Regions from separate parts of the Arthrobacter sp. Y3221157 genome, predicted to be linked through region 2. Evidence: riboswitches for the same ligand, from Rfam matches in the RefSeq annotation. Region 2 holds a riboswitch; each other region holds the start of a gene.

Region 1 (10,263 bases), on a different contig from region 2:
TGTAGCCCTGGACCCGGAGGGTGCCGATGTGGTCGAAAAGCACGCGCACTTCCACGCCCCGTTCGGCCGCCTCCTCCAAGGCGGTGAGCAGGTCGTCGGTGATGTGGTCCGTGCTCATAATGTAGAACTCTGCGTTGACGAACTTCTTCGCCTTCCGCACTGCTTCCGTCATGGTGAGGATGGAGTCCGGGTATCCGGGGAGGAGGTCAACCGAGTTGCCGTCCACCATGGGCAGGGATCCCAGCCGGCGGTTGAGTTCCGCGGCGGAGGTGACCCATTCCGGGCCCGGGTAATGGCTTTCGACGTCGGCGAGGGACGAGATACCGGCACGTACCCTCTCGTTGACCTCCTGCTGCTGCTCCCGGCGGCGCTTTGACAACTGGAAGTTGCCGAACAGCAGGAACAGGATGATGCCCACAAACGGGACAAAGAAGATGCCCAGCAGCCACGCCATCGCAGTGGTGGGCCTCCGGTTTCCGGGGATGATCCCAACGGCGAGCACCCTGATGACCAGGTCGGCGACGCCGAGCACCACCACCACCCACATCGGTGCGGTGCCGGCAAGCGAAAATGGCCACAACAACGGAAAAACCCCCGGGCTCACGGGCTCCCGGCGGACGGATTCCGGCCGGGGCACTCAGCCCAGCTTATCGGCGCGGCGCCGCACTAAGCTGGAGCCATGACGTCACCTGCTTCCGTGGTTCTTGTTTTCCTTGATCCTGCTTTCCCGGACGGCCGGCTGGCCGACGCGTCCCAGCCGCAGCTGCTGGTCACGGACCAGGGTGCCACCCGCGGTGACGGGGCGTTCGAGACTATGCTCGCCGTCGGCGGCAACGTCCGGAAAATCCAGGCGCACCTGGACCGCCTGGACGGTTCCGGGGAAGCACTGGACCTCGCGATCCCCGGGCAGGACCAGTGGCGCCGGGCCATTGCCGCCGCCATTGCCGAACACCGTTCCCAGCACCCTCCTGTTTCGGACGGCGATGATGAACTGGTGGTCAAGCTGGTGGTGACCCGCGGGGCTGAGGGCGCCGCTGCCCCCACAGCATGGGTCCAGGTTTCCCCAGTGGGAGCGGCCGCCCGCCGCCAGCGTGAGACCGGCATCGATGTCATCCTCCTTGACCGCGGCTATGACAGCGATGCCGCAGAGCGCGCCCCGTGGCTGCTCCTCGGCGCCAAGACCCTCTCCTACGCCGTCAACATGGCGGCGCTCCGCCACGCCCACAAGCAGGGCGCCGACGACGTCATTTTCATCTCCTCCGATGGCCGGGTCCTGGAGGGTCCCACGTCCACGGTGCTCCTTGCCCACGTGGACAAGTCCGACGACGGCACAACAGTCAAGCGCCTCGTCACACCGCAACTGGACAGCGGAATCCTGGCGGGGACTTCCCAGGGAGCACTGTTCAGGGCCGCCAGGGAAGCAGGCTGGGAACTGGGGTACGGGCCGCTGGTGCCGCAGGACCTGCTGGACGCCGACGCCGTGTGGCTGATCTCCAGCGTGCGCCTGCTCGCGCCCGTCAACCGGATTGACGGGCAGGAGATCGGGACGCCGTCGCTCCAGAAGGAGCTGACCGTTGAGCTGAGTGAACTTTTCGCCGGCATTCAGTAAAGGGCTGTTCCCCCGGCCGGCCGGCCCGTAGGGTGTGGTTCATGGATTCACGCGCGCCGCAGCCAGATGACAACCTGACCTTCGACGAGTGCTGGGACCTCCTGGCCGATGACACCCTGGGCCGCCTTGCCCTGGTGGTGGACGGCCATCCGGAGATCTTCCCCATCAACTACGTGGTTTACCGCCGCAGCATCACTTTCCGCACGTCCGGGGTGACCAAATTGTGGGGGGCCGCCCAGGAGCGCCCGGCCGCCCTGGAAATCGACGGCTACGATCCGCACACGGAGGAAGCTTGGAGCGTGGTGCTGCGCGGGGACACCGAAATCATGGAAGACCAGGCGGAAAAGGACGCGGTGGACGCGTTGGGGTTGGAGCCTTGGCAGCCCGGAGAGAAGAGCCACTACATCCGGATTTCCCCGCGGGCCCTGACCGGCCGCCGCTTCAGGGTGGCCCGTCCGGACATCTGGAACACCCGCCTGCAGGACCGGCGGCGGGCCTCGTTCGAATAGTCCGCTTCGCTGGGCCAGCCGGCATTGAAAGCGGTGTACGGGCGTGTTAATCAAGACGCTTGCCGGATGTTTAGTCTACGCGTAGAGTCTACACTGTAGATAGGCGCCAATCGCGCTTGTGGGGTCCTCCTTTCGTGAAGGACCCAGTTCCACTCCATTGCCCCGTGCACGGCATGTGAGGTCTGTTGCTGTAGCCGAACGGCAGCGCCACCGCACTTAGCGAAGGGAAGCCGTCATGGCACATTCGCAGTTCGACATCTTTCTCCGTGAAGCTACCTACCTCGACCAAACCTCTGAACACAGCCTGGACCGTGACCGCCTGTACGGGCTTTACACCAGCTGGTGCTTCATCAATCAGCAGGCACTCAGTCCGGAGGACAGCTTCTGGGCTGCCATGCGCGACAGGATCAGCCCGGACCGCACCGGCCTCCAAATGAAGGGCCCCGCGGCCACCGACTACATCATGGCCAGTTACCCGGGCCTGGTCTAGGACAACCGGGCCCAGGACACAACGGCGGCGTGAACCAAGGGCAAGGGCCCGCGGTTCCCGTCGCTTTTTTATGTCGCGAACAGCCGCCGGTGCCCGGTGCCGGCTCCTAAGTAGGAATGATCCGGAAAAGGAACTTCGTCCGGACCATGACCCACAGCAGCCCCAGCACCGCGGCGTAGGCAGCCGTGTTCAGCAGGACGTTCTCCTGCTGCAGCGCAGGGATGTTCGCCACCACGGCAATCAGCACCACGTGCATGATGAACACGTACAGCGTCGCGCGGCCCAGCGGAATCAGGAACCAGCCCAAAGCCCGCTGCACCGGCTTCCAGTACGCGGTGAGGAATGCGTAGGCAGCGACCACCAGGACCAGGACGTTGAGGAGCCGGCCGGGTGCCAGGTAGGTCCGTGCAAAGAGGGCGTCGTAGACCGTCCGGTACACGGTGTCCGGGACGATGGCCAACCGGACATCGAAGCCGTTGGCAAGATAGGGGTTCCCCCAGGACAGGAAAGCCAGCAGGAACGTGAGCACCGTGCAGGCGGCCACCACCCATGTCCGCGCCGAAAGCCAGGTGACAATACTGCGCCGGTGGAATCCGGCCACCAGGCCGAGCACGAACAGCACCTGCCACACGAGCAGCGGGAACGAATCCTCGAACTGCGACGGCAGGAGCCGGAAGCGCGTGGCGGCGCCGACGGCGTAGACCGCCAGGGTGCCGGCCAGCACCCACACGGCCTTGCCCCGGTTGAGGGCAGCAAGAATAAAGGGGCCGGCCAGCAGCAGCACCACGTACAGCCCCATCACGTTGAACTGCCACGGACCGAACTGCAGCAGCAGGATGGCGGGGAGGACCTGGGCCGGCACCGGGAACTGGAAGAGTTGCTCCATTCCTGCATACAGGTCGTAGGTCCGGCCGGCGCCGTCGTGCCCTGCCCCGCCGGTCCCCTGGTCCGCGAAGGTTGTTAGCGCGTCGATACGGAGAACCGGCAGCAGGGAAGCCAGGAAGACGCCCACGAGGACTATCAGTGATGTCAGGTAGAGCTTGCCGGCGCGTCTGGACGTCAGGTCCACGACGGTTCCAAAATCGTCTTTCACCCGGGGCCCGTAGACCATGCCCACCACCAGACCGGAGAAGAGGACAAACAGTTCGGCACCCGAAACGAAGCCCACCGCCTCCTGGGTCAGGAGCTGGAACAGGGACGTCATGCCCAGGTGGTTGACCACGACGAACACGATGGCCAGTCCGCGCAGCAGGTCCACGCGCGAATCCCTGCCGGACGGGTCCGTGTAACCCCAAGCTGTTGCGGCGTGAACGCGCCGCGGAATCTGCCAGAGGGCCACCAGGAGGATGACGAGCGCGGCCCCTACTGTCCAGGCGGCAGCCCCGGCCAGCGTGTTGGCCCGGAGATAGTCGCTGCCGCCGGTGGACACTTCCGTGACGGGACCGGTCACCAAGGGCGAGGCCTCCAGCCGGTCCAGCGCCGCCCGGGCGATCTCCGGGCTGCCGGTCAGGAGCCAGTCGATGCTGGCCACGCCGGTGTCCCTGGTGCTGGTGCGCTCGTCCCAGACCACCGCGGCCGTCCTGCCAAACTCTGCCGCCGTGGCAGTGCCCACCACCTGGTCCCACCAGCCGGTCTTGATCTCAGCCTCGGACGCGCCGCCGGACGCGGGGCTGTAGAAGGCGGCGGTCTGCAGCAGGAACGGCTTGGCCCGCTCCTCGGCATAGGTGGCGTAGAAGTTTTCGCCGCCCGAGGCCGTCAGCATGTCCTCCAGTTCACCGGCGCGCGGAACGGTATTGACTGCGGCGCCACCGGCGGTGTCGTCATGGAAAGCCGTCAGGCCAACCCAGTCCACGGCATCATCACCCGGATAATACGGTTCGTAGGCGCTGTCAGACCCGTCCCAGGCCCTGTCGCCGTTGGTATCCAGCAAGGCGAAACCGTCGCTTCCGCGGGCCGGCGCGTTCCGGTTCCGGTCAAAGGGGTAGTCCTTGCCCAGGTACGGCTCCCAGACCATAACCGTCCGGCCGTCGTCGGAATCCCCAAATGCCGCGGAGACAGCCTGGAACGCCTTCCGGTATTCGGCGGGCTGCTGGCCCCACTCCACCCAGGAGGCGTTCATGTCCGGGGCAAACCGCACCAGCACCTGCCCATGGAACTGCGCGGTAAGCCGTCTGATTTCCCCGGCGAATGACTCGGCAGCCGTGGCGTCTATCTGGTCCAGCGGCACCGTGGGCTTGACCGTGAGCATGGCGTGGGCACCCTGGAGCGAGGACTGTTCAAGGAATCCCTTGATGTCGTTCTGCTCGGAGGAGCGGTAGGGAAAAGCGATGTCGTGTCCATAGACAGCCGGGGACGCTCCCAGCCGCTCGGCAAACCCTGCAGCGGTGTCCTCGCCCCATTCCAGGACGACGCCGAGCAGCGGCTTGCCCGCATCCGGTGCGGGTTCGGCTGCCCGGGCCGCCCCCGCCGGCAGGACCGCAGCCACACACGCAACAGCAAGTACGGCAAGGAACGCCCAGGCCACGCGAAGACGGGGGGTCAGGGCCGGACGGGTGCGGCGGCAGGGCGCGGCTGTTCGCATGTTCAAGGGACCCCCAGTGCTGGTCTTTCGCGGCGGGGCGCTGCCCCCCCCAAGAACTGTATCGGGCCGTCCCGCCGGGATGGGAAAGAAAGGCCCGCCCACCTGCGGTGATACCGCAGTCGGCCGTTCACCGGTGACCGCACCGCGCCGCCGCCTTCGGCAGCGTTTCCGCTTCAGTTACGCAACATGACGACGACGGCGATGCGGCCGCCGGTGCCAGATGTTACGTTTTTGGGGAGTAATGAGTACCGGCGCCAAGCCCTGACTGGCCGGTCGGCAACCCTCCTTCCGCGGCGGGGTGCCTCAGGTGAATACTCGGCATATCGACCAATTCGAGCTGCAAGCGTGAGAGAAGGAGACCCGTCGTGTCCGACGCCCCCGAAGAAAAGTTGTCCTACCGCCTCATCAGCGGCCCGGACAACCGTGAATTCTGTGAGCGGATCTCAACCGCACTCGCCGACGGCTACGTCCTGCACGGAAGCCCGACGGCAGCCTTCAACGGCACCAGCGTCATCGTGGCCCAGGCCGTGGTCCTGCCGGCCGCCATCGCATCGGCGGACGCCGCCGTCGCCACCGCTGTTGACGACCTGGAAGCAGCCAACGAGGACCTCGAGTTCGACGGCGAGGGCCACGCATGAGCTACGCAGGAGACCTGACGCCGGAGGAAGCCTGGGCCAAGCTTGAGCAGGGCGCCATCCTGGTGGACGTGCGCACCGAGGGCGAATGGGCGCACATCGGCATTCCGGACACCAAAGCCACGGACAACGATCCGCTGTTCATCCAGTGGACATTCCCCGGCGGCATTCCCAACCCGGATTTCCTGAAGGACCTGAGCCAGCAGGCTCCGGAGGATTCCAACACGGAGCTGGTGTTCATCTGCCGCTCCGGCCAGCGCTCCATCTCCGCCGCCATCGCCGCGACGCAGGCCGGCTTCACCTCCTACAACGTCCTGGAGGGGTTCGAAGGCGACCCGGACCGCTACGGCGAACGGACCGTCAATGGCTGGAAGAACCGCGGCCTGCCGACCAACCTGGGAAAGAACTAAGTGACCTTCAATAACGACGCCGCCGGCTGGAGCCCCGACACCCAGGCCGTCCGCGGCGGGCTGGACCGCACCAACTTCCAGGAAACGTCCGAAGCGGTATTCCTGAACTCGGGTTTCGTCTACCAATCCGCCGCTGCTGCGGAACGCGCCTTCACCGGCGAGGACGAGCGCTTCGTCTACTCCCGGTACGGCAACCCCTCCGTGGCGACCTTCCAGGAGCGGCTCCGGCTGCTCGAAGGAACGGAGGCGTGCTTTGCCACCGCCTCCGGCATGTCCGCCGTCTTCACCGCCCTGGGCGCCCTGCTCGCAGCCGGGGACCGCGTGGTGGCCGCCCGTTCGCTCTTTGGTTCCTGCTTCGTCATCCTCAATGAAATCCTGCCGCGGTGGGGCGTGGAGACCGTCTTTGTGGACGGTCCGGACCTGGAGCAGTGGCGCGCCGCCCTGTCCCAGCCCACAACCGCCGTCTTCTTCGAGTCTCCGTCCAACCCGATGCAGGAGATCGTGGACATCGCCGCGGTCAGCGAACTCGCGCACGCTGCCGGGGCCACCGTCGTCGTCGACAACGTCTTTGCCACTCCCCTGCTCCAACGCTGCGGCCAGCTGGGCGCGGACGTCATCGTCTACTCCGGCACCAAGCACATCGACGGCCAGGGCCGGGTGATGGGCGGTGCCATCCTGGGCACCAAGGAGTACATCGAGGGTCCGGTCAAGCAGCTGATGCGCCACACCGGCCCGTCGCTGTCGCCGTTCAACGCGTGGGTGTTGACCAAAGGCCTGGAGACCATGGCGCTGCGTGTCAACCACTCCTCCGCCACCGCCCTCCGGCTCGCCGAATGGCTGGAGCAACAGCCTGCCGTGAGCTGGGTGAAGTACCCGCTGCTGAAGTCGCACCCGCAGTACGAACTTGCTGCCAAGCAGATGCGCGCCGGCGGCACGGTGCTCACCCTTGAGCTCGCTCCGTCCGGCGGCCGCTCGGGCAAGGAAGCCGCTTTCGCGCTGCTGGACGGGCTGCGGATCATCGATATCTCCAACAACCTGGGCGATTCGAAATCCCTGATCACGCACCCCGCCACCACCACGCACCGTGCGATGGGGCCGGAGGGACGGGCTGCCATCGGCCTCAGCGACGGCGTGGTGCGCCTGTCCGTTGGGCTCGAGGACGCCGACGACCTGATCCGCGACCTCGAACAGGCCCTGAAACAGATCTAGCTTTCTCCCGGCGAAGCATTGTCCGGCTGCAGCTCCAGCCGGACGTCCAAGCTATCGCCCGCCTTGATGCGCGCCTTTTCCCGTACAGCTTTCTTGACGGGAAGCAGGTACGAGCCCATTTTGCTGTCCGGAAAGATGGACGTCAGCCAGCGGTGGCCGCTAATTTCCACCGCGACCTTGACCGAGCCGAAGGCCTTGTTGCCGGCCTCGCTTTGCTCTGCAATGTCGTCCGCCACGTCCGGCGGCAGGGTGAGGAAGTGCCAGCCCGCTTCGCCGGGATAGAGCCAAAGTTCGGCATGAAAAGAGTACGACGGCGCCACGCGCCGAGTATGGCACGTGGCCTTCCTTAACGCCACGGTTACGAACTGGCTAGGCCTGCCGCACCCGCAGCAGGTCTGGAACGGCATCGACTTCCGAGAGGTCCAAGTCGCCGCGCATGGTGACGTTCACGGCATGCCGCACCACGGCGCCGAAGCCCATGTCCTTGGCCGATGGTCCAGACAGCAACCGGTCACGGACCCGGCGCTGCTCGGCTGCCCCTGTGCCGCGGGCGATGATCGCTTCCACGCCTTGCCGCGCCAGGTCGAGCTCACCCTGTTCCTCCAGCACCGGCGCGAGGTACTCCACCAGGGAACGCACTACCTCGGGCGCGGGGGCCGGCCGGAAGCTTCCAAAGTCCAGCAGCTCCCCTCCGAGGCCCCCGCTGCTGGCCTGCCAGGAAGCCATCCTCAGCAGGACAGTCGGTACCGGTACAGGTTCCACGCCTTCCCGCCACTCCCGGCCGGCGGTCTCCACGAGGGCACGGACCAGGACCGCGAGGAGGGCCGCATCCTCGGCCCGCAGGCAGACGTCGGCCACCCGCACCTCCACGGTGGGATGGTTGCGGGACAGCCGGGCGTCGAAATAGATCATCCCTTCGTCCAGCATCACGCCCGTGTCCAGCAGCCTGCTGACCAGCCGGCGGTAGGCGGCGTAGGTGCCGTAGATGCCAGCCGGTCCCGCCGTCGGCCAGCGGTTCCACGCCTGGGTCCGGTAGCTTTCAAAACCGGTCTCCAGCCCGTTCCAGAACGGCGAGTTGGCGCTGAGCGCCGTCAGCACGGCCAGTTTGTCGCGGATGCGGTCAAGCACCGCCACGCCTTCTTCGGGTGACTCCACAAAGGTGTGGACATGGAAGCCGCACGTCAGCTGCTCCTGGGCGGTCAGCCCAAAGCGTTCCAGCATCCTGGCGTAGCGCGGATCAGGAGTGGTGTGGCTGTTCAGGCCCAGCGGCGAGGTGGCCAGCGCGGCGACGCGGGCGTTGTGTTTCTTCGCGGCCTGGTCTGCGAGCATCCGTCCGGCCCTGATCTGGTCCAACAGGCTGCCGGATTCAAGGCAGGGCCGGGTCTGGGTCTCAATCTGCTCAAGCTTCAGTTCGGCACTGAGGCCCGTCTCGTCGTCGTCATGGACCGTTTTGTCCTCGGTCTCAAGCGGATGCGGATCCTGGGCGGAATCGTCGGCAGCCACCCGGCGGCCGGACAGCAGCGCGTCGGCCAGCGCCAGCGGCTCCCCGGTCTCCGGATCAACAATCAGGAGCTCTTCCTCCACGCCGAATGTACGCATATTGACATTCTGCGGCAGCGGGAACGTATTTGAAGCGGCCCCGCCGTTCATGACGAAGCGTTAATGCTCAGTCCTGGAAGTACTCCACCTTGGCGCCGATGGTGTTCAGCCGCTCCGCCAGGTCCTCATACCCGCGCTCGATGACGTAGATGTTCCGCAGTTCGGACACCCCGCGGGCCGCAAGCATGGCCAGCAGCAGGCACGCTGCCGGCCGCAGTGCCGGCGGGCACCCGACTTCGGCCGCGCGCCACTTGGTGGGCCCGTTGACATAGATGCGGTGCGGATCCAACAGCTGCACCTGGGCCCCCAGCCGGTTCAGCTCCGTCAGGTAGATGGCACGGTTCTCGTAGACCCAGTCGTGGATCATGGTCTGGCCTGTTGCATTGGCTGCTATCACGGCGAAGAACGGCAGGTTGTCGATGTTGAGGCCGGGGAACGGCATGGGGTGGATTTTGTCTTCGGGTGCGTGCAGCTCCGACGGCTTGGTGGTGACGTCCACCAGGCGGGTCCGGCCGTTGCGCGCCATGTACTCGCCGGAGATTTCCAGCTGCTGCCCCATCTGGCCCAGCGTGGCCAGCTCAATCTCCATGAACTCGATGGGCACGCGGCGGACCGTGACCTCGGAATGTGTGACGATCCCGGCGGTGATGAGGCTCATGGCCTCAATGGGGTCCTCGGAGGGGAAGTACTCGATGTCCGCATTGATAACCGGCTTGCCCGTGATGCTGAGGGTGGTGGTTCCCACACCCTCGATGGTCACGCCCAGCATCTGCAGGTAGAAGCAGAGGTCCTGGACCATGTAGTTGGGGCTGGCGTTGCGGATGACCGTGGTTCCCTCGCGGTGCGCGGCGGCCATGATGGCATTTTCGGTGACGGTATCGCCGCGCTCGGTGAGGACGAAGGAACGGTCCTGGGCATCCGGCGGCGGTGCCTGGATGGCGTAGAAGCCCGCCGTGGCCTCCACCGAAAGCCCGAACTGGCGCAGGGCCTGCATGTGCGGCTCAACCGTGCGGGTCCCCAGATCGCAACCCCCGGCATACGGAAGCCGGTATCCCTCCGTCTCATCCAGCAGCGGTCCCAGCAGCATGATGACGCTGCGGGTCCGGCGCGCGGCATCCACGTCCATGGCCTCAAGGTCCAGGACGGCCGGCCGGCGGAGCCGCAGGTCGGTATCGTTCAGCCACGTGCACTCCACACCGATGCTGGTTAGGACCTCCACGA
Region 2 (10,263 bases):
GTCGGCTCCCTCCACTGCTTCGGCAATGCTGCCGGCGGGCTTGACCCCGCCGGCCTCCGCGGCGGCAAGGGCTGCCGGGTTGAGGTCGAAGGCGCGCACCTCATGTCCGGCCTTGGCCAGGTTCACGGACATGGACCCGCCCATGTTCCCCAGTCCAATCCATCCGATTACTGCCATCGCCCGGGCTCCTTTGCTCTGTGGCCGGCCGCCACGGCCGGACCGTCCAGTGATAACGGTCACATGCTGTTAGAGTGCGATCAAGGGGAAAAATCACAGACAGCATGTGCACTCATGCACATTGACGGAAGGTTGCACCAGTGGCCCGGCTTCCCAGCCCAGACGACCTGCTGATTCTCCTGACCGTGGCACGGCTGGGACGGTTCAACGCCGTCGCCGAGAGCCTGGGAACCACGCACACCACCATTTCCCGCCGCATCCTGGCACTGGACCGGCAGCTGGGCGGCAGGACGCTGGAACGCAGCCCGCACGGCTGGGAACTGACCGAGCTTGGCGCCTCCGCAGTGGCTGCCGCCGAGGCCATCGAGGAAACGCTGGGCTCGCTTGCGGGCACCATCGGCCAGGAACGCGATGCCCTGTCCGGCATGGTCCGGATCAGCACGTCGGACGGTTTCGGCGCCGAATTCGTGGCTCCGGCGCTGGTACTCCTCCAGCAGCGCCATCCCCTGCTGAATATCGAGATGCTCAGCGCAACCCGCAAGGTCAGCCGCAACCGGTCCGGAGTTGACCTGGAAGTGGTGGTGGGCGGAACCGACATCAACAATGCCCAGACGATTTTCCTTACCAACTACTACCTCCGGCTTTACGCCAGCGCCGCCTACGCAGCCCAGCGCGGACTGCCGGAAACGCCCGACGGCGTGGGGCAGCACGGCTTCGTGTCCTACGTCGAATCCGCCCTCCAGGTGGCGGAACTCGGCCACCGGTCCTCGCAGCTGCCCACGCCGAAATCCAGCTTCCAGGCCACGAGCATCTTCGCCCAGGTGGAGGCTGTACGCAGGGGCGCGGGCATCGGGCTGCTTCCCAACTTCATGGTGGCCCGCGACCCCGGTTTCGTCCCCGTCCTTCCGCACGATTTCGAGCGCCAGCTTCCCATCTGGGCCGTGGCGCGGCCGGAGTCGATGCGGTCGGGGCGCGTCCAGGCGGTCATAGCCGCGCTCAAGGAAGAAGTGGCGGCCCGGCAGGACCTGCTGGCCGCCTGAGCCTGCCGAGGACGGCGGGCATTCAGGGGCGGAACAGCCGGCGGACCACCTTCCCGGCTGCCAGGGCGTCCAGGCCCTCATTGATCTCGGCGAGCGGGCGCGTGTCCGAATGCAGCAGTTCCACCGGCAGCCGGCCGTCCCGCCAGTAGCCGAGATAGCGCGGGATGTCCCGGCCGGGGACGGCGTCGCCCATGTACGAGCCGAGCAGCCGCTTGCCCGCACCCGCAAACTGGAGCGCCGGGACGGCCAGTTCCGCGGACGGATGCGGCAGGCCCACCGAAACCACGGCGCCGCCCCTGGTCACCAGCTCAAGGCAGGAGGCGATGACACGGGCGGAGCCCACTGCCTCCACGGCAACATCCACGCCGTCACCGGCGGCATCTGCGATCAGCCTTGCAGCGTCCTCTGGGGTACCGGCAGCGCTGGCACCGCAGTCCAGGGCCAGCTGGTGCTTGTCCCTGTTCGGATCAATGGCGACGATCGAGCCCGCACCGGCGATGCGGGCTGCCATGACTGCCGACAGGCCAACGGCGCCGAGGCCAAACACGGCAACCGACTCCCCGCCGTCGACCTTTGCGGTATTGAAGACCGCGCCCATGCCCGTCAGCACCGCGCAGCCGAACATCGCGGCAACGGTGTCCGGGACGTCGTCGTCGACCACCACTACCGATTCGCGCGCAACCACCGCATAGTCTGCGAAGGCCGACACGCCAAGGTGGTGGTTGATGCGCTCCCCTGACCGGGTCCGCAGCACGGCCTCACCGTGCAGGAGATCGCCGGACCCGTTGGCTTCGGCGGCACGATGACACAGGGCGGGCCGGCCTGCCCGGCAGGCCCGGCAGTCCCCGCAGCTTGGAACGAAGACCAGCACCACGTGGTCGCCCTCGAAGACACCGGTGACTCCGCTGCCCACCGAGACCACCCTGCCCACCGCCTCATGCCCCAGCGCCATCGGCAGGGGCCGGACGCGCGAACCGTCCACCACGGAGAGGTCGGAGTGGCACAGACTCGAATACGTGATGGAAATTCCCAGCTCGCCTGCCCGTGGTTCGGGCCGTTCCAGCTCCTCCACCGTCAGGGGGCGTGCGTCGGAGTAGCTGGTTCCCGCGGGAACGGTGTTGTAAAGGACAGCGGCTCGCATGAGGGTTCCTTGGTGTGGTTGGGGTGGTGGTCATGCGGCTGCCCGGACCCGGAATCCGGGCCCGGGCAGCTGCCTTGCCTGTGGTGCCTGGCTGCGTGCTACTTCTTGCTGGCGGCCAGGAGGTCTGCAGTGCCCTTGGCATCCGCGGCGTCCACGTCATGCAGTGAGATGCCCCTGGTCTCCTTGAGGAAGAGCACGGACACCGCCGTCACGATGCAGGCGGCCAGGAGGTAGAACGCCACCGGAAGGGATGAATTGAAGTTGCCCAGCAGGGCGGTGGCGATGATCGGCGCCAGCGAGCCGGCAACGATCGAGGTCACCTGGTAGCCCAGGGACACGCCGGAGTAGCGCATCCGGGTGGGGAACATCTCGGCCATGATGGACGGCTGGCCCGCGTACATCAACGCGTGGAAGAGCAGCCCGATGGTGATGGCGGCCAGGATGACCATGTCATTGGCTGTGTCCATCATGGGGAAGGCGAAGAAGCCCCAGGTTCCGCCGAGGATGGCGCCCACCATGTAGACGGGACGCCGCCCGAAGGCGTCGGAGAGCTTGCCGACCAGCGGGACGGCGCAGAAGTGGATGAAGTGCGCCACCAGCAGCAGGAGCAGGATCCGTGAAGTGTCCGTCTGGACAACCACCTTCAGGTACGTGATGGAGAACGTGACCACCAGGTAGTAGAGGATGTTTTCGGCGAACCGGAGCCCCATGGCGGTGAAGACGCCGCGGGGGTAGCGGCGGAAGACTTCGGCAACACCGTAGCCCTTCTTTTCCGCGGTGACTTCCTTCCGGGCTTCGATGAAGATCGGAGCGTCCTGGACCTTGGTGCGGATGTAGTAGCCGATGATGACGATGACGGCGGACAGCCAGAATGCCACGCGCCAGCCCCAGCCGAGGAAGGCTTCCTGGGACAGGGTCGAGGACAGGGTGAACAGTACGCCCGTGGCCAGCAGGTTGCCCATTGGAACAGCAGACTGCGGCCAGCTGGACCAGAACCCGCGGGACTTGTTGGGGCTGTGCTCTGCGACCAGCAGCACGGCGCCGCCCCACTCACCGCCGACGGCGAAGCCCTGCACGAAGCGCAGGAACACCAGGAGGGCAGGAGCCCAGTAGCCGATCTGGGCGAAGGTGGGCAGGCAGCCCATGAGGAAGGTGGCCACACCCACCAGGATGATGCTCAGCTGCAGGAGCTGCTTGCGGCCGAACTTGTCACCGAAGTGGCCAAAGACGATGCCGCCGATGGGGCGGGCCACGAAGCCTACGGCGTAGGTGACGAACGCGGCGATGATGCCGTCCAGTTCCGTGCCTGAGTTGGGGAAGAACGTTTTGCCGAACACCAGTGTGGCGGCAGATGCGTAGAGGAAGAACTCGTACCATTCGACCACCGTGCCGGCCATCGAGGCCGTGACGACTTTCTTCAGCCCCGAGGCCTTAACATCGGTTTCCTCGAGCCGCCGTGGGGCGGAGTGTTCCGTACTCATGAGTGAACTCCTTTGGCGTCTCCGTCGACACCACAATGGGGATCGGACAGCGGTTTTGTGGTGAGCACCACAAAACTGCAGGTTCACACGAGTATTGTCTGGTGGCGCCCTGAGCTCAACGCCGAATACTGCAGAAAGCGTCTGCAAAAATGCACATCCAGCACTGCAGCCCGGCGGGAACCCCGGGCTGGGCAGGGGTTCAGGGCAGGAGGTGCTCGCGGAGCTGGTTCCCGAGCTGCCCGATTTCCGTCAGGAAGCCGTCGTGCCCTATCGGCGCCTGGATCAGATGCACGTCCACGTCCCCGGGCAGTGCGCGCGCCAGCTCCCGCGACTGTGACGGGAAGTAGAGCCGGTCCGAGTCGACTGCAGCGATGAAGAACCGGGCTTCGGAACGGGCCAGCGTCTCGGCCAGCGTTCCGCGTTCCCTGCAGACGTCGTGGCTCATCAGCGCCTCGGTGATGGCGATGTAGCTGTTGGCGTCGAAGCGCTGGACCAGCTTGTTGCCCTGGTGGTCCAGGTAGCTCTCCACCTGGTAGCGGCCGCGGCCCGACAGGCAGTCAGCCTGCAGCGGTGATTCCGGGGCCTGGGGCTCCCGGCCGAACCTGCCCTCCAGCTCGGCGGCGGAGCGGTAGGTGATGTGCGCGATGCGCCGCGCCAAGGCCAGGCCTTCCTCGGGGAAGGGGCCGCCGTAGTAGTCGCCGCCGTTGAAGTTGGGGTCCTGGCGGATGGCGAGGGTCTGTGCCTGGGCAAACGCGATTTGCTCTGCCGTGCTGGCGGCGCCCACGGAAATCACGGCGCAGCGCTGCACCCGCTCCGGGTAGGTAATGGCCCATTCCAAGGCGCGGGCACCGCCCAGGGAACCCCCTAGGACTGCGTACCAGCTGCCGATGCCGAGCTGGTCTGCCAGCCGGGCTTCGGCCACGGTGCTGTCCCGCAGTGTCACCAGGGGGAAGCGGGAACCCCAGGGTGTCCCGTCCGGGGCGGGCGACGACGGCCCGGTGGACCCGTAGCAGCCGCCCACGATGTTGATGGACACCACGAAGAACCGGTCCGTGTCCACGGGGGCACCGGGGCCGGCGAGCTGTTCCCACCAGCCGGGTTCGTCGCTGTCGCCGCGGGTGACATGGGTGCTGCCGGTCAGGGCGTGCTCGATGAGGATGGCATTGCTGCCGTCCGCGTTGAGCGTGCCCCACGTTTCGTAGGCGAGCGTGACGTCCGGCAGGTAGCCGCCGGCTTCCAGTTCCAGGCCCCCGATGGAGGCGTAGCGGACAATTCCGTGCTCGGGAACGGTGGTAGGGGTGACGGTAACCGTCATGGCAAGACCTCTTCTACGCGCTTGCCCACCGGCGGAATGACCGGCAGGCCAGGTCTTCACCCGGGGCACCCCACCGCGGAAGGAGGGTTGCCGGCCAGCAAGCCGGGGCTGTCACTGGCACTCATGACCTGGTTCGAGTGTACGAAACACCACCCGGCCCGGGCCAAGAGTGTGACTGGTTGTGACTTCCCCGGCTTTGCCCACCTGGCCGGCCACCCGTCGTCGGGCCCTGCTGCCCGGCCCGTCCGATCAGGCGCCCTGCGCCTCCTTGGCGGCACGGAACCCGGCTTCAAGGTCGGCGAGGATGTCGTCGATGTGCTCCAGGCCCACGGACAGGCGGACCAGTCCCGGAGCGACGCCGGCGGCCGCCTGCTGCTCCGGTGACAGCTGGCTGTGGGTGGTCGACGCCGGGTGGATGACCAGCGAGCGGACGTCCCCGATGTTGGCCACGTGCGAGTGCAGCTCCAGGGCGTCCACGAAGCGCTTGCCCGCCTCGGCACCGCCGGCCAGGTTGAAGGCGACAATGGCGCCGGTGCCCCTGGGCCCGTACTTGCGGCCGCGCTCGTACCAGGGGCTGGAAGGCAGCCCGGCGTAGGCGACGGATTCAACGTCGTCCCTTGCTTCCAGCCACCGCGCCACCTCCCCGGCGTTGGCCACATGGCGCTCCACGCGCAGGCTCAGGGTCTCCAGGCCCTGCGAGATCAGGAAGGCGTTGAAGGGCGAAACGGCGGAACCGAGGTCGCGCAGGAGCTGGACCCGGGCCTTGAGGATGTAGGACAGGTTGGCCCCCAGCGCCCCGCCCTCGCCCAGGTCGCGGCCGTATACCAGGCCGTTGTAGGTGGGGTCCGGGGTGTTGAAGCCGGGGAAGCGTTCGGGGTCCTTGCTGAAGTCGAACTTGCCTGAATCGACGATGACGCCGGCGATCGCGGCGCCGTGGCCGCCCAGGTACTTGGTGGCCGAATGGACCACGATGTCCGCGCCCCATTCCAGCGGCCGGATCAGGTATGGCGTGGACAGCGTGTTGTCCACGATCAGGGGCACGCCGGCCTCGTGGGCGGTGCGGGAGACGCCCTCGATGTCCAGCACGTCCTGCCGCGGGTTGGACACCACTTCTGCAAAGAAGAGCTTGGTGTTGGGCTGGACCGCCTCGCGCCAGTGGTCCAGGTTGTCCGGGTCCGCCACGAAGGTCACCGAGATGCCGAACTTCTTCAGGGTGTGGGCGAACAGGTTGTAGGTGCCGCCGTAGAGGCTGGGGCTGGCCACGATGTGGTCGCCTGCCTCGGCGATGTTCAGGACGGCGAATGTCTCTGCCGCCTGCCCCGAGCTGAGGAGGAGCGCGGCCAGGCCTCCCTCAAGGCTCGCGATCCGCTGCTCCACCGCGTCCTGGGTGGGGTTGCCGATGCGCGTGTAGATGGGGGCAAGCTCGGCGAGGGCGAAGCGGTTGGCAGCGCTATCGGCACTGGGAAAGACGAAGGAGGTGGTCTGGTAGATGGGCAGGGCACGGGCGCCGGTGGCAGCATCCGGTTCCTGGCCGGCGTGGATCTGGCGGGTTTCGAAGGACCATCCGTTGGACATTCAAGGCTCCTTTGACTGGGCCCGGCATGCTGGAAGCACCACGGGCCGCGCTTGCCATCCGGCCTTTTTGCCGGACGGCCAGGTCCTCACCCGGGGCACCCCGCCGCGGATGGAGGGTTGCCGGCCAGCGAGCCGGGGCTGTTGCTGGCACTCATGACCTGAGCCCAGTGTAGGAATGCGGCGGGCCGGGCGAACAGCAATGTGACGAACATGGTCCCGTGTTCCTACCATGGAGCAGGTTTCGAGGGTGCTGAAATCGGAAAATCCCAGTAAGGGTATCCTTAGCTGAGAGCCCGATCACAAAGTGCCAAGATGATGGCATGCGCATGGATCACGTCTCTTACGCCTGTGAACACGATGGCCTCGCGGCCACCACCGAACGTATTTCTTCTGCCCTCGGCGTTGAGGCAGTGAAAGGCGGGGTACACCCCCGGTTCGGTACCCGGAATATGATCATCCCGCTCGCGGGACACAAATACCTTGAGGTCGTGGAGGTCCTGGACCACCCTGCGTCGGACAAGGCTCCCTTCGGACAGGCCGTCCGGGCCCGCTCCGCGGCCGGCGGCGGCTGGATGGGCTGGTGCGTCGAAGTGGACGACCTTGCTCCGTTCGAGGCACGCCTGGGACGGGCTGCCGTGAACGGCAACCGCAAGTTTCCCGACGGCCGCGAGCTGGTGTGGAAGCAGATTGGAATCCTGGGCCTCATCGCCGATCCCCAGGTGCCCTACATGCTGAAGTGGGAGGGCGATCCGTCGCTCCACCCGTCCAACGCCTACGAGAGCAACATCAAGATGAGCTGCCTGACCATCGCAGGCTCGGCCTCCCGGGTCACCGAATGGCTGGGCGAACCGGTGGAAAAGCCGCTGGAGGATGTTGCAGTTGAGTGGGTTGCCCCGCATGGTACGCCCGGCATCCTCTCCGTCACCTTCGAAACCCAAAACGGAGCGGTCACCATCTGACCTTCCTTTGACCGGGCGTTACGGCCCGAGCCGACTTCGGCCGCCATCAGGATGTGAGAACGGCGTCACCTCCCGATGGCGGCCGAAGTTGCTTTAACCGGCGGGCGTCTTTCCCGCGGGCCCAAGTCTTTGGGGAGCAGGCGCGCATAATGTCAGTGCCCCCACCGATGATGTTCTTGTGGGAAACGTCGGGGGGACGGCAGCGGAGATGGCGGCCATTCATGCCTCTGTCGCGGCCCTCGACGCTTTGTTCCTTGACGACGCGCAGCTGCGAAATTCCGTGGATGAAGAGACAAACGTCTTGCAGCGCGCATATGAGCTACGGCTGGAACGGCTGGGTGTTGTGGCGAGGCTGGAAGCCCAGGTCGCTGCGTTGAAGGCCCGGGACGCGGCCATCGCCGTCGAGCTTCAGGATGCGACGACTCCGCCGGACGCCACTGTGCAGGAACGGACTTTTCAGGAGATCCCGACGGTGGAAGAAATCGCCGGGATCCTGACCATCAGCTCCGGGGCCGCAGGGGCGTTCATCACCCAGGCCCGGCGGGTCTGCTCCCTCCCCTCCGTCTACGGGAATCTGTCTTCGGGGGCGTTGTCCTGGCAGGGCGCCAAGATCATCGCTGACGAAACAGAGGCCCTGCACCATACCGCCGCCGTGGCCCTCGCGGACCACTTCCTGGACCCGGACGCACCGAACCCGGCCCGGGGCTGCCCCGCCACCGCCCTCGTACCGTCCCGGCTCCGGGCCAGGGTCCGTGCCTGGCGCGAACGCCACCAGCCCGACTCCATCGAAAAACGCCATGCCAAATCCGTGGCCGACCGGCGGGTCGAGTTCCACCGGGACCGGGACGGCATGGCCTGGATCTCCGCCTACCTCCCCGCCGACTCCGCCACTGCAATCTGGAACAAAAACACCGCCACCGCCCGCGGCCTGCAAGGACCCAACGAAACCCGGACCCTGACTCAGATCAAGGCTGACGAGTTCGCCCGCCGCCTCCTCGCCCCCACCACAGACCCTTCCGCAGGCAGCACGGCCAGGGACAACAGCAACCAACCCGGCACCGGTTCGCAGGAACAGGCTGTCATCGAGGAACAGATCCCCGACGCATTCCTCGGGCTCGCCACAATTGTCGGCTCCGACGAATCGGCTGCGGACTTGAGTGCCGATGATCAGACGCTTACCGGCGTTATCGGAGAGTATGGAGCCCGCCTGGACGGAACAACCGCTGGCGAAACGAGCCCCGCGGTCGGGAAAGTCCCGACACCCCGGGCCGACGTGCTGGTCACCGTCCCCGTGTTCGCCCTGACCGGCCTAACCGATGAACCAGCCACCCTGGACGGGTACGGCCCGATCCCGGCGTCGATGGCCCGCAAACTCGTCGCCGACGGAGCCGACTCGTTCTACCGTGTCCTCGTCGACCCCGCCGACGGAACACCCTTGGAAATCGGCCGCACCAGCTACCGGCTCACCAGAGCCATGCGCCAGGCCCTCCGCCTCCGCGACGGCAAATGCACCTTCCCCGGCTGTAACAACCATTCGCTCGACAACGAAGCAGACCACCTCCAAGCGTGGGAGCACGGTGGCACCACCGGGCTCAGCAACCTGGCACAACTCTGCCCAAAGCACCACCGGCTCAAACACAACACCGGCTGGGAACCCACCGAAGCAACCCGGAACACACCACCCGGCTGGACCTCACCCACCGGCCGCACATACCTTGCCGAACAACCCGACCGGGAACCAACCATCTGGCCAAACCACGTACTGGTTCAGGAACTGAATACCGTGCCGCATCCAGAAGGACAAACTGGAGAAGTTGTCTCCACTGCCGAGGGATGGCTCCCTCCGGAATGGCTGGAATCAGCACCGCCCTGGAGCGAACAAGCCTGCGCCGAATTACCATGTGAAGAACCCGTGGACGACAACCTCATCGACGCTGACGACATCGCACCTTACGACCCCGTGTGGGACAACTTCTACGCCATGCCCGTCGTCCTGCCACCCGACCCACAAAAGGACCTGTCCGTCAGCGACCCGGCCATGAGCGATTGGGCCCTCAGCGACCCGGCCCTGAGCTATGGGCACTGAGCAACCCGGCCCTGCTCCAAACGTAGCTGTTACCCCAGCCCCACGGCCCTGCCGAAGAGGCTGAATCCGACAAATGCCACGATGTCCAGAAGCGCGTGGGCAATGACAAGGGGCATAACCCGTTTAGTCCGGGTGTACAGCCAGGCAAAGACGATGCCCATCACCACATTGCCAATAAAGGGACCGAATCCCTGGTACAGGTGATAGGTGCCGCGGAGGAACGAACTCGCCGCGATGGACAGCGGGATACTCCAGCCGAACTTGCCGAAACGGTTCATCAAGTACCCCACCACGATGACCTCCTCCACCACCGCGTGCCGGAGGGCGGACAGGATCAGGACCGGCACGGTCCACCAGTAGGCGTCCAGCGCGCTGGGGATGATGGCAGTAGTGATGCCCAGCGCCCTGCCCGCGGCGTAAAGGCCCAGGGAGGGAATCCCTATCAGGGCCGCGAGCCCCAAACCCTGCAGCAGGTCCTTGCCAGGCCGG
Region 3 (10,263 bases), on a different contig from region 2:
TGACTTTTATCGTTGCCCGGGCCATGGAGCTGCCCGTTCACCCACGGCGTAGCCTGCACGGGACTAGGAGGCCGCCGCCGCTCGTTGTGATCGGTAAGGCCCGGTAACGCAACGGAGGTCCGGGCGGGCACAACCAGGAGGTGCGCCGTGGACCAGGCGCGGGAACCGGTCTTCGCCGACGACGGCGAGGTGCTGGATTCATATTCACAGACAGTCATGCGCGTGGCGGCAGCCGTCACCCCACACGTGGCGGCGATTGAGATGACGGCACGGCGCCGCAACGGCAGGATGCGCATGGGGGCCGGATCCGCAGTCCTCTTTACCCAGGACGGCTATCTCCTGACCAACTCCCATGTAGTGGCCGGGACGGAGAGGGGCCATGCGGTCTTCGCCGACGGCAGCCGGATGGAGCTTGAACTGGTGGGCAGCGATTCCTTGTCCGACCTCGCTGTGGTCCATGGCCGGCGTCCGAAAGTTCCGCCCGCTGAATTCGGGGCCGCGGAAACCCTTCGCGTGGGACAACTTGTTGTGGCGGTCGGAAACCCGCTGGGCCTTGCAGGCTCTGTCACGGCGGGGGTCGTGAGCGGCCTCGGCCGTGCCATTCCGGTGTGGTCGGGCAATAACCGCAGGGTCATCGAGGATGTCATCCAGACGGACGCGGCACTGAACCCCGGTAACTCGGGCGGTGCCCTTGCCGATACCCACAGCAGGATTGTGGGCATCAATACGGCAGTCGCGGGCGCAGGGCTGGGGCTGGCGGTTCCGATCAACGCGACCACGCGGCGGATCATCTCCGCCCTGCTTTCCGATGGACGGGTCCGCCGCGCCTACCTGGGCCTGGTCAGCACTCCCATCCGGCTGAACCCCAGCACAGTGATCAGGACGGGCCAGCGGGAAGGGCTGCGGATCGTGGAGGTGCTGCCCGGCTCACCGGCTGACAGGGCGGGCCTGGCATCGGGAGACATCCTCCTTACGGCGGGCGGCCGGCCCGTCAGCAATGCCGAAAGCCTGCAGCGGCTGCTCTTTGCCGACGCGATCGGCCAGCCGCTGGATCTCGCGGTACTGCGGGACGGTGCCGAGAGCCATCTGGTGGCCGTGCCGGATGAAATGACCAGCAACGGCAACTGAGCCGGGAACAGTGAAGTCCCGCGTCAGCGCCCCGTATCCGGCGCCGCCACATCGGCGATGCCCACGAAACGCGTCCCGACGCCGTCGAACTCGCTCCGGACGAACCCCGGCGCGGCAGCCGGCACGTCCGCGGGTGAATGATGGTGGCAGACAACGTACGTGAAGTCCGGCCACCATTTCTTGGGACGGGCCGCCTCCTCGTAGCCGCAAACCGCACACTCAAGGTGGACCCACACAGGCCGCTTGCCCGTCCGGTTGGCCCGGGACTGGACCAGCCAAGGCGGCGGGTTATCCAGGATCGCACCCAGTTCGGCCTCGGTCATCCATTTGGGAAGGCCATGGCGCTGGGCCATTTCCAGCGGCACATCCAGGGCAATTGCCGCGTCACGTCTGCTAATCATCACAGTCCACCATACGGGAGGCATCCAAATCAGTACCGAGCTCCGGTGGGGTCGGGCGCCCAAGCGGGCTGAACCAACCGGGCCGCACGACTAGGCAGTCAGCGCAATCCCGGCAGCAGCTGCGGCAAATCCGAGCACCAGGTTGCCGGCGATATTGAGGGCTGCCGCGCCGACGCGCGACTCCGCGAAGAGCCGAACGGTGGCCGTGGTCCAGGAACTGAAGGTGGTCAGCCCGCCCGCCAGGCCGGCGGACAGCCCGGCCTGCCAGTCAGGGCCCAGGCCGAGCCCCGCTGCCGCTCCGTGGGACAACCCGATGATGAAGCACCCCGCCACATTCACCAGCAACGTGGCCCACGGCCAGTGCAGCTTTTGGTTCCCGCTGCCGGTCCGGACGCTGCGGGTGGAGCTGTGGTGTGCGAACCAGCTGTCGACGCCAAAGCGCAGGAGTGCCCCCATCACGCCGAAGACGCCCACCAGGACGGCGCCGATCATTGCCGGCCGCCCGGAACAGCGTCCACTGGTTTTAGGGTGAGCCGCTTGCCCAGCCGCCACCCCGCTCCTGCGGCAGCCAGGCCCAGAAGCAGCGATACTGCCAGATAGGCGATCCACACCGGGTGCTGGCCCGCGCGGGCCAGCTGGTCCACGGCGAACACCACCGCGGAGAACGTGGTGAAGGAGCCAAGCAGTCCGGGTCCCAGTCCGGCGCGAAGCCAAAACGCAGTCCGCGGCCGGGCCATCCAGGCCGTGGTCAGCGCGGCCAGGACGAAGCTGCCGACAACGTTGATCCACAGGGTTGCCCACGGCACCGACGCGGGCTGCTCGGGGAACGCCAGCGTCAGGCCGTACCGGAGTTCGCTGCCCACCAGGCCGCCGACGGCAACAGCCAGCCATGCCCGCCAGACGGGCGCCGGTCCCACGTCAGCTGTCTCCCAGCAGGCAGCCTGGATGGGGATGGTCGCTGTGGACCCAGAGGGCTGAGGTGATCTCGTCCGCCAGGTCATAATCCCTGGTCCGCCCGGAGTTCCGGATCCGCACCATCAGGGCACCGCCGAACGGCCGGCGTCCCACCACCTCTACCTCGGCGTCAAGGTCGATCTCCTCGGCGGACAGATAGCGGAGCAGGTCCGGGTTATCGTCGCTGATCCGCGTGATCCTGCCGGTGTGGCCCTTATCCAGCTCGCCCATCAGATGCGCCCTGGGCATCAGCACCTTGCCGTCCGCCGTGGGAATAGGATCCCCGTGCGGGTCCCGGCTGGGATCGCCGAGCTTCGCGGCGACGCGCTCAATGAAAGTGTCTGACACTGCGTGCTCGAGCAGTTCGGCCTCGTCGTGGACCTCATCCCAGCTGTATCCAAGCTGCTGGACCAGGTAGGTTTCGATTAGCCGGTGGCGCCGCACCATGGACAAGGCAAGCCGCAGTCCCGCGTCCGTAAGGGTAATGGCGCTGTACGGCTTGTGGTCAACAAGGCCCTGGTCCTTGAGCTTGCGGACCATTTCCGACACCGACGAATTGGCCACGCCCAGCCTTTGGGCCAGCTGCGAGGACGTGATGGGCTTGTCCTGCCATTCGGTGAAAGAGTAGATGACCTTGACGTAGTCCTCGATGGAGGAGGAGGGCGCGCTGGTCTTCACAGGACCAAGCCTACCGGGTGGCCAGGGAGCGCGGCGGAACCGCTCATACTTTGACTGCCCGCCACGACAACGTCAGGTACGGCAGCCCGATGTCCTCGTCCGCGGCATGTCCCAGGTGCTCATGCAGGTACCAGTCAAGGTTGGCGAGGACCTTGGCGCGGGTGGCATCACCCGCACGCAGGTAATAGCTGCGCGATTTGGTCAGTTCGATCAGGTCCTCGGTGCTGACGGTGTCCTGCCAGTGCGTCACATGGCTTTCCAGCTCACCGAATTCCGGGCCAACCACCGGCCGGTGGCCGGGCTTGAAGACGTCCCCGGCGTGCATGATCCGCGAGAGCCGGTGCACCCAGGGGACGGTGGTGTCCAGTTGGTTCCAGACAAGCCCGAGTGTGCCGTGCGGACGCAGGACGCGTGCCAGTTCGGTGCTCGCGGTGAGGGGATCGCACCAGTGCCAGGCCTGGGCAATGGTGACGACGTCGAAGGCGGACGACGGCAGGCCGGTGGCCTCGGCGGTCCCCATGACCGCGGTGGCGACGGGATAGTGTGCCTTCAGCTGGTCCAGCATGTCGGCCGAGGGGTCGACGGCGGTGACGGCCAGCCCGCGTTCCAGCAGGAGTTCAGTAAACTTGCCGGTCCCTGCCCCGGCGTCAAGCGAATCCCTCGCGCCCGCGGGGATGAGCCAATCGGCAGAGTCGGCGGGATAACCGGGCCGGACCCGCTGGTAATGCCTGCCGCCCTGCTGGAAACTCTTGCCCAGCTCCCGGCGCCGCCCGAGATCCAGCTTTGGGCCACCCCGAACCACGTGCGGCCTCCTTCAGTCAATGCCCTGCGGTACCTTCCGAATTTACCGCATCTGCCGGATGGGTCAGTCGTCGGTGCAGGGAGCAGCGCCGGCGGTGCCTGGCGTGTTCGGGGCCCAATGCGGGTAGGTGCGGGTGTCATTGGCGGGAACCCACCGCCCTGCGTCCACCACGTAGTCCCAGCCGAGCCCGTCACGGCGCAGCTTGGCGATGCCGGCCAGGAGCCGCTGGGCATCCTCCAGCCGGGAACCGACGCCGAAGCTGGCGCGGAGCGAACCCGAAGGCAGGCCCAGCCGCTTCAGCAGGGGATGTGCGCAGAAGCGTCCGTCACGCAGGCCCACGCCGTGCTCGGCAGACAGGTACGCAGCCACGAGGCCGGCGTCGTAGCCCTCAACCGAGAAGTTGACCACGCCGATGGTGTCGGTGTCCGGGTTGGTGTCCTTGAAGATCTGGTGCACTGTGACGCTGTCGATCTCCTGGAGGCCCTCCACCAGGAAGGAACGGATGGCGGATTCGTGGGCGTGCCAGCGTTCCTGGTCCAGGCCCGCGATGACCTGGGTGGCCTTGGCCAGGGTGGCGGCACCCAGGACGTTGGGGGAGCCGCCCTCGTGGCGGGCCGGGCCGGTGGCCCAGCTGACGCCGTCGAGCCTGGCCTCCTTGACCGCGCCGCCGCCGGCGAGGTGCGGGGTTCCGGCGTCGAGCCAGTCCGGCCGTCCCACCAGGACGCCTGCGCCGAAGGGCGCGTACAGCTTGTGGCCGGAGAAGGCGACGTAATCGACGTCGTCCGCGCTGATGTTGATGCGGCGGTGCGGCGCCAGCTGGGCCGCGTCCACCACAATGCGGGCCCCGTGCTGGTGGACCAGGGCCGCAAGGGCGCGGACCGGGAGGATTTCGCCCGTGACGTTGGAGGCACCGGTGATGGCCAGCAGGCTGACGCCGCCCTGTTCCAGCTCGGCGCGTACGGCGTCGATGGTTCCCGCGATGGTGTCGGCGGCAACAATGCTGCGGTGGGGAACGCCCTGCCACGGCAGCAGGTTGGCGTGGTGCTCAATGTCCAGGTACAGGACGTCGCCCGCAGGCTGGCCGTCGTTGAGGGGCAGGCAGCCGGCCAGCAGGTTGAGCGAGTCCGTGGTGTTCCGCGTGAAGATGACGGAGTCGTTCGGGCGGCCGCCCACAAAGTCGCGGACGATGCTGCGGGCGTTTTCGTAGACCGAGGTGCTGATCTGGGACGCGTAGCCGGCACCGCGGTGGACACTGGCATAGAAAGGCAGGATCTCGTTGAGGTAGGCGGACACCACCGAGAGGGCGGGGGCGGAGGCGCCATAGTCAAGGTTGGCGTAGCGGATGTGGCCGCCGGAAATCAGCGGTGCCTGGATTTCCGCGCCGGTGACGGCGGCGAGCGGCCGGCCGGCCAGTGACTGGCGTTCGTCAAACACGGAATCAGCGGTGATGGCGGCGTTGGGGGAGACGGTGGCTGTTGTCACAGAGACCTCACTTCAAAACAGGACTCCGCTAGCAAGGGAATCCGCGCTTGCCGCATCCGCTCCGGACCGGCCTGGTCGTCACCCGGGGCACCCCACCGCGAATGGAGGGTTGCCGGCCAGCAAACCGGGGTTTTGCGCTGGCACTCGTGACCTGGTTAAGAGCGTAGAACATGGGGCGGCCAGGATTGAAGCCGGCGCAATTGTTAAGGCCTTTGTTACGTGGGAATGGAAAACAGGCTTTTCGGCGAAGAAGACGACGGCGGACACCTCCTTCTGGAGGTATCCGCCGTCTTTTGTTCGGTTGCAGGGGGGGTTAGAGCAGGTCGTCCAGGCCCGGGTTCAGCCGCTGGAGCACTTCGGAGTGCAGGATCGAATTGGTGGCCAGGGCGTTACCGCCGAACGGGCCGTCCTCACCCTCCAAAGAGGTGAAGCGTCCGCCGGCCTCCACCACGATCGGCACCAGGGCCGCCATGTCGTAGAGGTTCAGTTCCGGCTCGCACGCGATGTCCACAGAGCCCTCGGCCACCATGCAGTAGGACCAGAAATCACCGTAGGCGCGGGTCCGCCATACCGACTCGGTAAGGCCCAGGAACTCGTCCAGGTTTCCCCGTTCCTTCCAGCCGGAGAGGCTTGAATAGGACAGCGAGGCGTCGGACAGGCTGGAAACGTCGGAGACCCGGAGCCGGGTGGCTGCGGCAAGCGAACGCCCCATGTAGGCGCCCATGCCCTTGGCGGCCCACCAGCGCTTGCCCAGGGCGGGGGCGCTCACGACGCCGACAACCGGCTCGCCCTCGTCCACGAGGGCGATCAGGGTGGCCCACACGGGGACGCCACGGACGAAGTTCTTGGTTCCGTCGATGGGGTCGATGATCCAGCGGCGCGAACCGTGGCCGGTACTGCCGAACTCCTCACCGAGCACTGCGTCCCGCGGGCGGGAGCGGGAGAGCTGGCCGCGGATGGCTTCCTCGGCGGCCTTGTCCGCGTCGGTGACCGGCGTCAGGTCGGGCTTGGTCTCCACATGGAGGTCCAGTGCCTTGAAGCGGCTCATGGTCTGGTCGTCCACGGAGTCGGCCAGGACATGGGCCAGGCGCAGGTCATCGTTGTAGCTCGAAGCGGGTTGGATCATGGTTCCAAACTACCGTCTGCAGGCTGTTCTGCTGGGAGATCGGCTTTGTCAGTTGACGCTGCCGAGCTCCTTTGCCTCCTGAGCTTCCTCCCGTGGATCCGCTCCGAGCAACCGGCGCAAGGACGCCAGCCGAGCCTCTCCGGTCGGGCCCGCGTGACCTTCCGCCACCCAAGCATCCAGGCCGCAGTTAACGGCAGTTGCCGTGTGCTTGCAGCCGCGTTCGCAGGCGTCGGTGCCGGGGGAGAGGTCCGGGAAGGACCGCAGGATCCGGTCCGGGTCCACATGCGCCAGGCCAAAGGAGCGGATGCCGGGGGTGTCGATGATCCAGCTGCCCGGCGGTGCGTCAACCAGCCGCAGGGCCAGTGCTGACGATGACGTGTGCCGGCCCCTGCCGGTGACCGCGTTGACGCCGCCGGTGGCACGTTCGGCTCCCGTGAGCGCGTTGACCATTGTTGACTTGCCGACGCCGGAGTGTCCCAGCATGACGGTGACCTTGCCGTCCAGGTAGGACCGCAGCGCGGCAACAGCGGCGCTGTCCAGCCGGGCGGACAGGCCGTCGTCCGAGCGGGCATCGATGCCGGACGCCGCAAGATCGGCGGTCCGGCTGATGATCACGGGAAGGTCGAGGTGAGTGTAGTTGGACAGGAGCTCCGCCGGATCCTTGACGTCCGCCTTGGTGACCAGCAGGATCGGGTCGATGCCGGCGTCGTAGGCCGCGACGAGCGCGCGGTCGATGAAGCCTGTGCGGGGTTCCGGGTTGGCGGCGGCCACCACGATCACCAGCTGGTCGGCGTTGGCCACCACGGCCCGCTCCACTGGGTCAGTATCGTCAGCGCTGCGCCGCAGGAGCGTCTTCCGGTCCTGGATCCTGACCAGCCGGGCCAGGGTATGAGGGTCGCCGGAAACGTCCCCCACGAGGGAAACGAAGTCGCCCGCCACAACGGGGGAGCGGCGGAGTTCGCGGGCCCGGGCGGCGATAACTGTACGCTCGTCAGCGGAGTCCTCGCCCACCACGGCGGTGTACCGCCCCCGGTCAACGGTGATGATCCGCCCGGTCACGGCGTCGTCGTGGCTGGGGCGGTCCTTGGTGCGGGGCCTGGACCCCTTCTTGTTGGGCCGGATCCGGACATCCGATTCGTCCCAGGAATCAGTACGCCTTGCCACCGCTAACCTTCCGCCCCGGTGCGGGCCTCCTGCTGCGGGGCACCGCCCTGGGCGAGCATGTCCGCCCAGAGCCGGGGAAAGTCGGGCATGGTCTTTGCCGTGGTGGCGATGTCCTCCACCTGCACTCCTTCCACCGCCAGGCCCAGGATTGCCCCTGCAGTGGCCATGCGGTGGTCGGCGTAGCTATGCACGACGCCGGCGTGCAGCGGGGCAGGGCGGATCACCAGGCCGTCGCTGGTTTCCTCGGCGTCGCCGCCCAGGCGGTTTATTTCCGTAACCAGCGCGGCGAGCCGGTCCGTTTCATGCCCGCGCAGGTGGGCTATCCCGGTGAGCCGGGACGGCCCCGACGCAAGGGCGCACAGGGCCGCTACCGTAGGTGCCAGTTCGCTGGTGTCGGCGAAGTGGGCACCCTTGATTTCGGGGCCGCCCGTGACCGTGAGGACGCCGTCCTCAAGTGTCACTGTCGCGCCCATCTCGGTGAGGATGCTGCGCCACAAGTCACCCACCTGCTGCGTCTGCTCCGGCCAGCCGGGAATCCGGACGGTCCCGCCTGAAGCCAGCGCCGCCGCGAGGAAGGGGCCGGCGTTGGACAGGTCCTGCTCGATCCGCTGGTCGAAAGCGCGGATGGGGCCAGGTGAGACAACCCAGTGGTTGGGCACCGAGTCATCCACCTGGACCCCGGCGCCGCGGAGGACCGCAACTGTCATGTTGATGTGGTCCAGGCTGGGCACTGGTTTGCCCACGTGCTCAAGATGCAGGCCCTCGGTGAACCGCGCCCCCACCAGCAGCAGCGCGGAGACGAACTGGGAGGACGCGCTGGCATCGATCACCAGGTGCCCGCCGCGGACCTCCCCGCTGCCTTCCACCACGAACGGAAGCGACGACGGCGTGCCCCCATCCTCAGCGGATACCGTAACCCCCAGCGCCCTCAGCGCCTCGATAATGGTCCCCATCGGACGCTTGCGAGCGTGCGGGTCGCCGTCGAACACGCTGGCACCGTTGCGCAGCGCCGCGAGCGGCGGAACGAAACGCATGACCGTGCCGGCGAGGCCGCAGTCAATCCTGGTGAGCGGCTGCGCCGCATCCTGCCCCAGCGGGACCACTTCGAGGTCCGGCCCGAACGCGCCATCGCCCGGCACTTCCGTGATGGTGGCACCGAGCTGGCGGAGCGCCTCGACCATCAGGGCGGAGTCGCGGGAGTGCAGGGGTGCACGCAGGCGTGACGGTCCGTCGGCCAGCGCGGCGAGGACGAGGTACCTGTTGGTCAGGGACTTCGAACCGGGAACCGTGAGAGTGGCGTTAACGGGCCGCGAAGCGAACGGTGCGGGCCAGTGGGGGACAGGAGCTCCGGAATCGTCCCGGGTGGCGGCTGCAGCGGTCATTCGTGCTTATGCCCCCGTGGCCTGTTCAACGGCGCGCCGGACGGCTTTGTCCGCCTTGGCCAGCTTCTTGTTGGTGGTCCTCCGGGCGTCCGAGGCGAGGTGCGAGGCACCCTTGCGGGCATCGGCCGCCAGGTGCTCGGCGCGCCAGGCCAGGCCCGGCTTGCCGGCCGTGTCCACGGAGGCGAGCAGTGCCCCGCCGCTTAGGGACAGGTTCTTCAGCAGCTGGTTGCGGCGCGTTTCGCGGCCCTCCTTGCTGCTGATGTCCGCGCTGCGCCACTCCACGAAGGTATTCAGCAGGGAGATGACGGTGAGCAGGGTGGCCGAGAGCCTGGAGAACTTGCCCAGCCCGAAGAGTACGCCGGCGCCCACCTGGGTCCCGCCGATCACACGGGCCAGCATTTTCTCGTCCGCCTGGAACGGCAGGGACGCCGCAGCCTTGCGGAGCAGGGGGGAGAGCTGCTGCGCCGTGTCGTCGGTGTTCTTGAGCTTATCCACTCCGGCAAGGACAAAGCTGGAGGCCAGCATGGGGCGGGCGAGCGTGCGTACAAAGGGCATGGATTTCCTCCTGGATGGACGAACCGCGTCTTCGGCGGGGAGTCCGTTCTAGTCTTGCACTTTTGGGGAATATTTGCCTGCGACCGGGGGTTATGGCAAAGGCGGGTCGGCAAGGGCGGCCGCTATTCGAATCATGAAATTGATGTTCCACGACATACAGAGCGGAGCTGGGCCTTGAGGCAGGTGTTGTGCGGAGTGGAAGCAGCGGGCCCGTTGGCTGTTGGCCTGGTGGATGAGGATGCCTCCGGGTATGGCTCGCCGCGCGCCCGGAGCCTGACAGTAGACTTGAAGGCAATGAGCACCCTGGATCCGGCCGTCTCGGCCATGTATGAGGCTTCGAACAGCGACGTGAAGGGCACGCCCGGTGCGGCGCCCGTCTCCGCATCGGCTGGTGCCCCCGAACCAGGGGCCGACACCACGGAAACGCTGGTGGACGTCTCGACGGAAACCCCTGAACAGCGGCGCGTCCGCTTCGAGCGTGATGCCATGCAGTACGTGGACCAGCTGTATTCGGCGGCGATGCGGATGGCCCGGAATCCCTCGGATGCCGAAGACCTCGTCCAGGAGGCCTATACGAAGGCCTTTTCGGCA

Evidence for each region. Region 2 has a riboswitch for S-adenosylmethionine ahead of AC5RTT_RS12120 (bifunctional o-acetylhomoserine/o-acetylserine sulfhydrylase). Riboswitches for the same ligand answer to the same signal wherever they lie in the genome.
Region 1: it holds a riboswitch for S-adenosylmethionine, as region 2 does, so the genes downstream of both, AC5RTT_RS12500 (DUF1737 domain-containing protein) here and AC5RTT_RS12120 (bifunctional o-acetylhomoserine/o-acetylserine sulfhydrylase) in region 2, are expected to answer to the same signal.
Region 3: it holds a riboswitch for S-adenosylmethionine, as region 2 does, so the genes downstream of both, AC5RTT_RS02560 (aminotransferase class V-fold PLP-dependent enzyme) here and AC5RTT_RS12120 (bifunctional o-acetylhomoserine/o-acetylserine sulfhydrylase) in region 2, are expected to answer to the same signal.

What each region holds. Positions count from the first base shown of each region.
Region 1 is NZ_JBNHFD010000045.1:3,607-13,869, reverse strand. Features, by position in the region: gene cls (cardiolipin synthase) at 1-547, opposite strand, end outside; gene AC5RTT_RS12520 (aminodeoxychorismate lyase) at 680-1,609, shown strand; gene AC5RTT_RS12515 (pyridoxamine 5'-phosphate oxidase family protein) at 1,651-2,118, shown strand; gene AC5RTT_RS12510 (hypothetical protein) at 2,354-2,608, shown strand; gene opgC (OpgC domain-containing protein) at 2,715-5,189, opposite strand; SAM riboswitch class IV at 5,427-5,541, shown strand; gene AC5RTT_RS12500 (DUF1737 domain-containing protein) at 5,555-5,827, shown strand; gene AC5RTT_RS12495 (rhodanese-like domain-containing protein) at 5,824-6,234, shown strand; gene AC5RTT_RS12490 (O-succinylhomoserine sulfhydrylase) at 6,235-7,443, shown strand; gene AC5RTT_RS12485 (DUF1905 domain-containing protein) at 7,440-7,763, opposite strand; gene AC5RTT_RS12480 (glutamate--cysteine ligase 2) at 7,813-9,042, opposite strand; gene AC5RTT_RS12475 (UDP-N-acetylglucosamine 1-carboxyvinyltransferase) at 9,110-10,263, opposite strand, start outside.
Region 2 is NZ_JBNHFD010000042.1:11,781-22,043, forward strand. Features, by position in the region: gene mmsB (3-hydroxyisobutyrate dehydrogenase) at 1-177, opposite strand, end outside; gene AC5RTT_RS12100 (LysR family transcriptional regulator) at 318-1,217, shown strand; gene AC5RTT_RS12105 (zinc-binding dehydrogenase) at 1,240-2,358, opposite strand; gene AC5RTT_RS12110 (MFS transporter) at 2,457-3,839, opposite strand; gene metX (homoserine O-acetyltransferase MetX) at 4,039-5,154, opposite strand; SAM riboswitch class IV at 5,167-5,283, opposite strand; gene AC5RTT_RS12120 (bifunctional o-acetylhomoserine/o-acetylserine sulfhydrylase) at 5,404-6,729, opposite strand; SAM riboswitch class IV at 6,772-6,888, opposite strand; gene AC5RTT_RS12125 (VOC family protein) at 7,050-7,688, shown strand; gene AC5RTT_RS12130 (HNH endonuclease signature motif containing protein) at 7,867-9,774, shown strand; gene AC5RTT_RS12135 (CPBP family intramembrane glutamic endopeptidase) at 9,804-10,263, opposite strand, start outside.
Region 3 is NZ_JBNHFD010000004.1:66,498-76,760, forward strand. Features, by position in the region: gene AC5RTT_RS02530 (S1C family serine protease) at 148-1,128, shown strand; gene AC5RTT_RS02535 (hypothetical protein) at 1,152-1,529, opposite strand; gene AC5RTT_RS02540 (fluoride efflux transporter FluC) at 1,620-2,021, opposite strand; gene AC5RTT_RS02545 (fluoride efflux transporter FluC) at 2,018-2,446, opposite strand; gene AC5RTT_RS02550 (metal-dependent transcriptional regulator) at 2,448-3,161, opposite strand; gene AC5RTT_RS02555 (class I SAM-dependent methyltransferase) at 3,205-3,963, opposite strand; gene AC5RTT_RS02560 (aminotransferase class V-fold PLP-dependent enzyme) at 4,027-5,445, opposite strand; SAM riboswitch class IV at 5,484-5,597, opposite strand; gene hisN (histidinol-phosphatase) at 5,759-6,571, opposite strand; gene rsgA (ribosome small subunit-dependent GTPase A) at 6,620-7,735, opposite strand; gene aroA (3-phosphoshikimate 1-carboxyvinyltransferase) at 7,738-9,117, opposite strand; gene AC5RTT_RS02580 (DoxX family protein) at 9,124-9,672, opposite strand; gene AC5RTT_RS02585 (sigma-70 family RNA polymerase sigma factor) at 9,967-10,263, shown strand, end outside.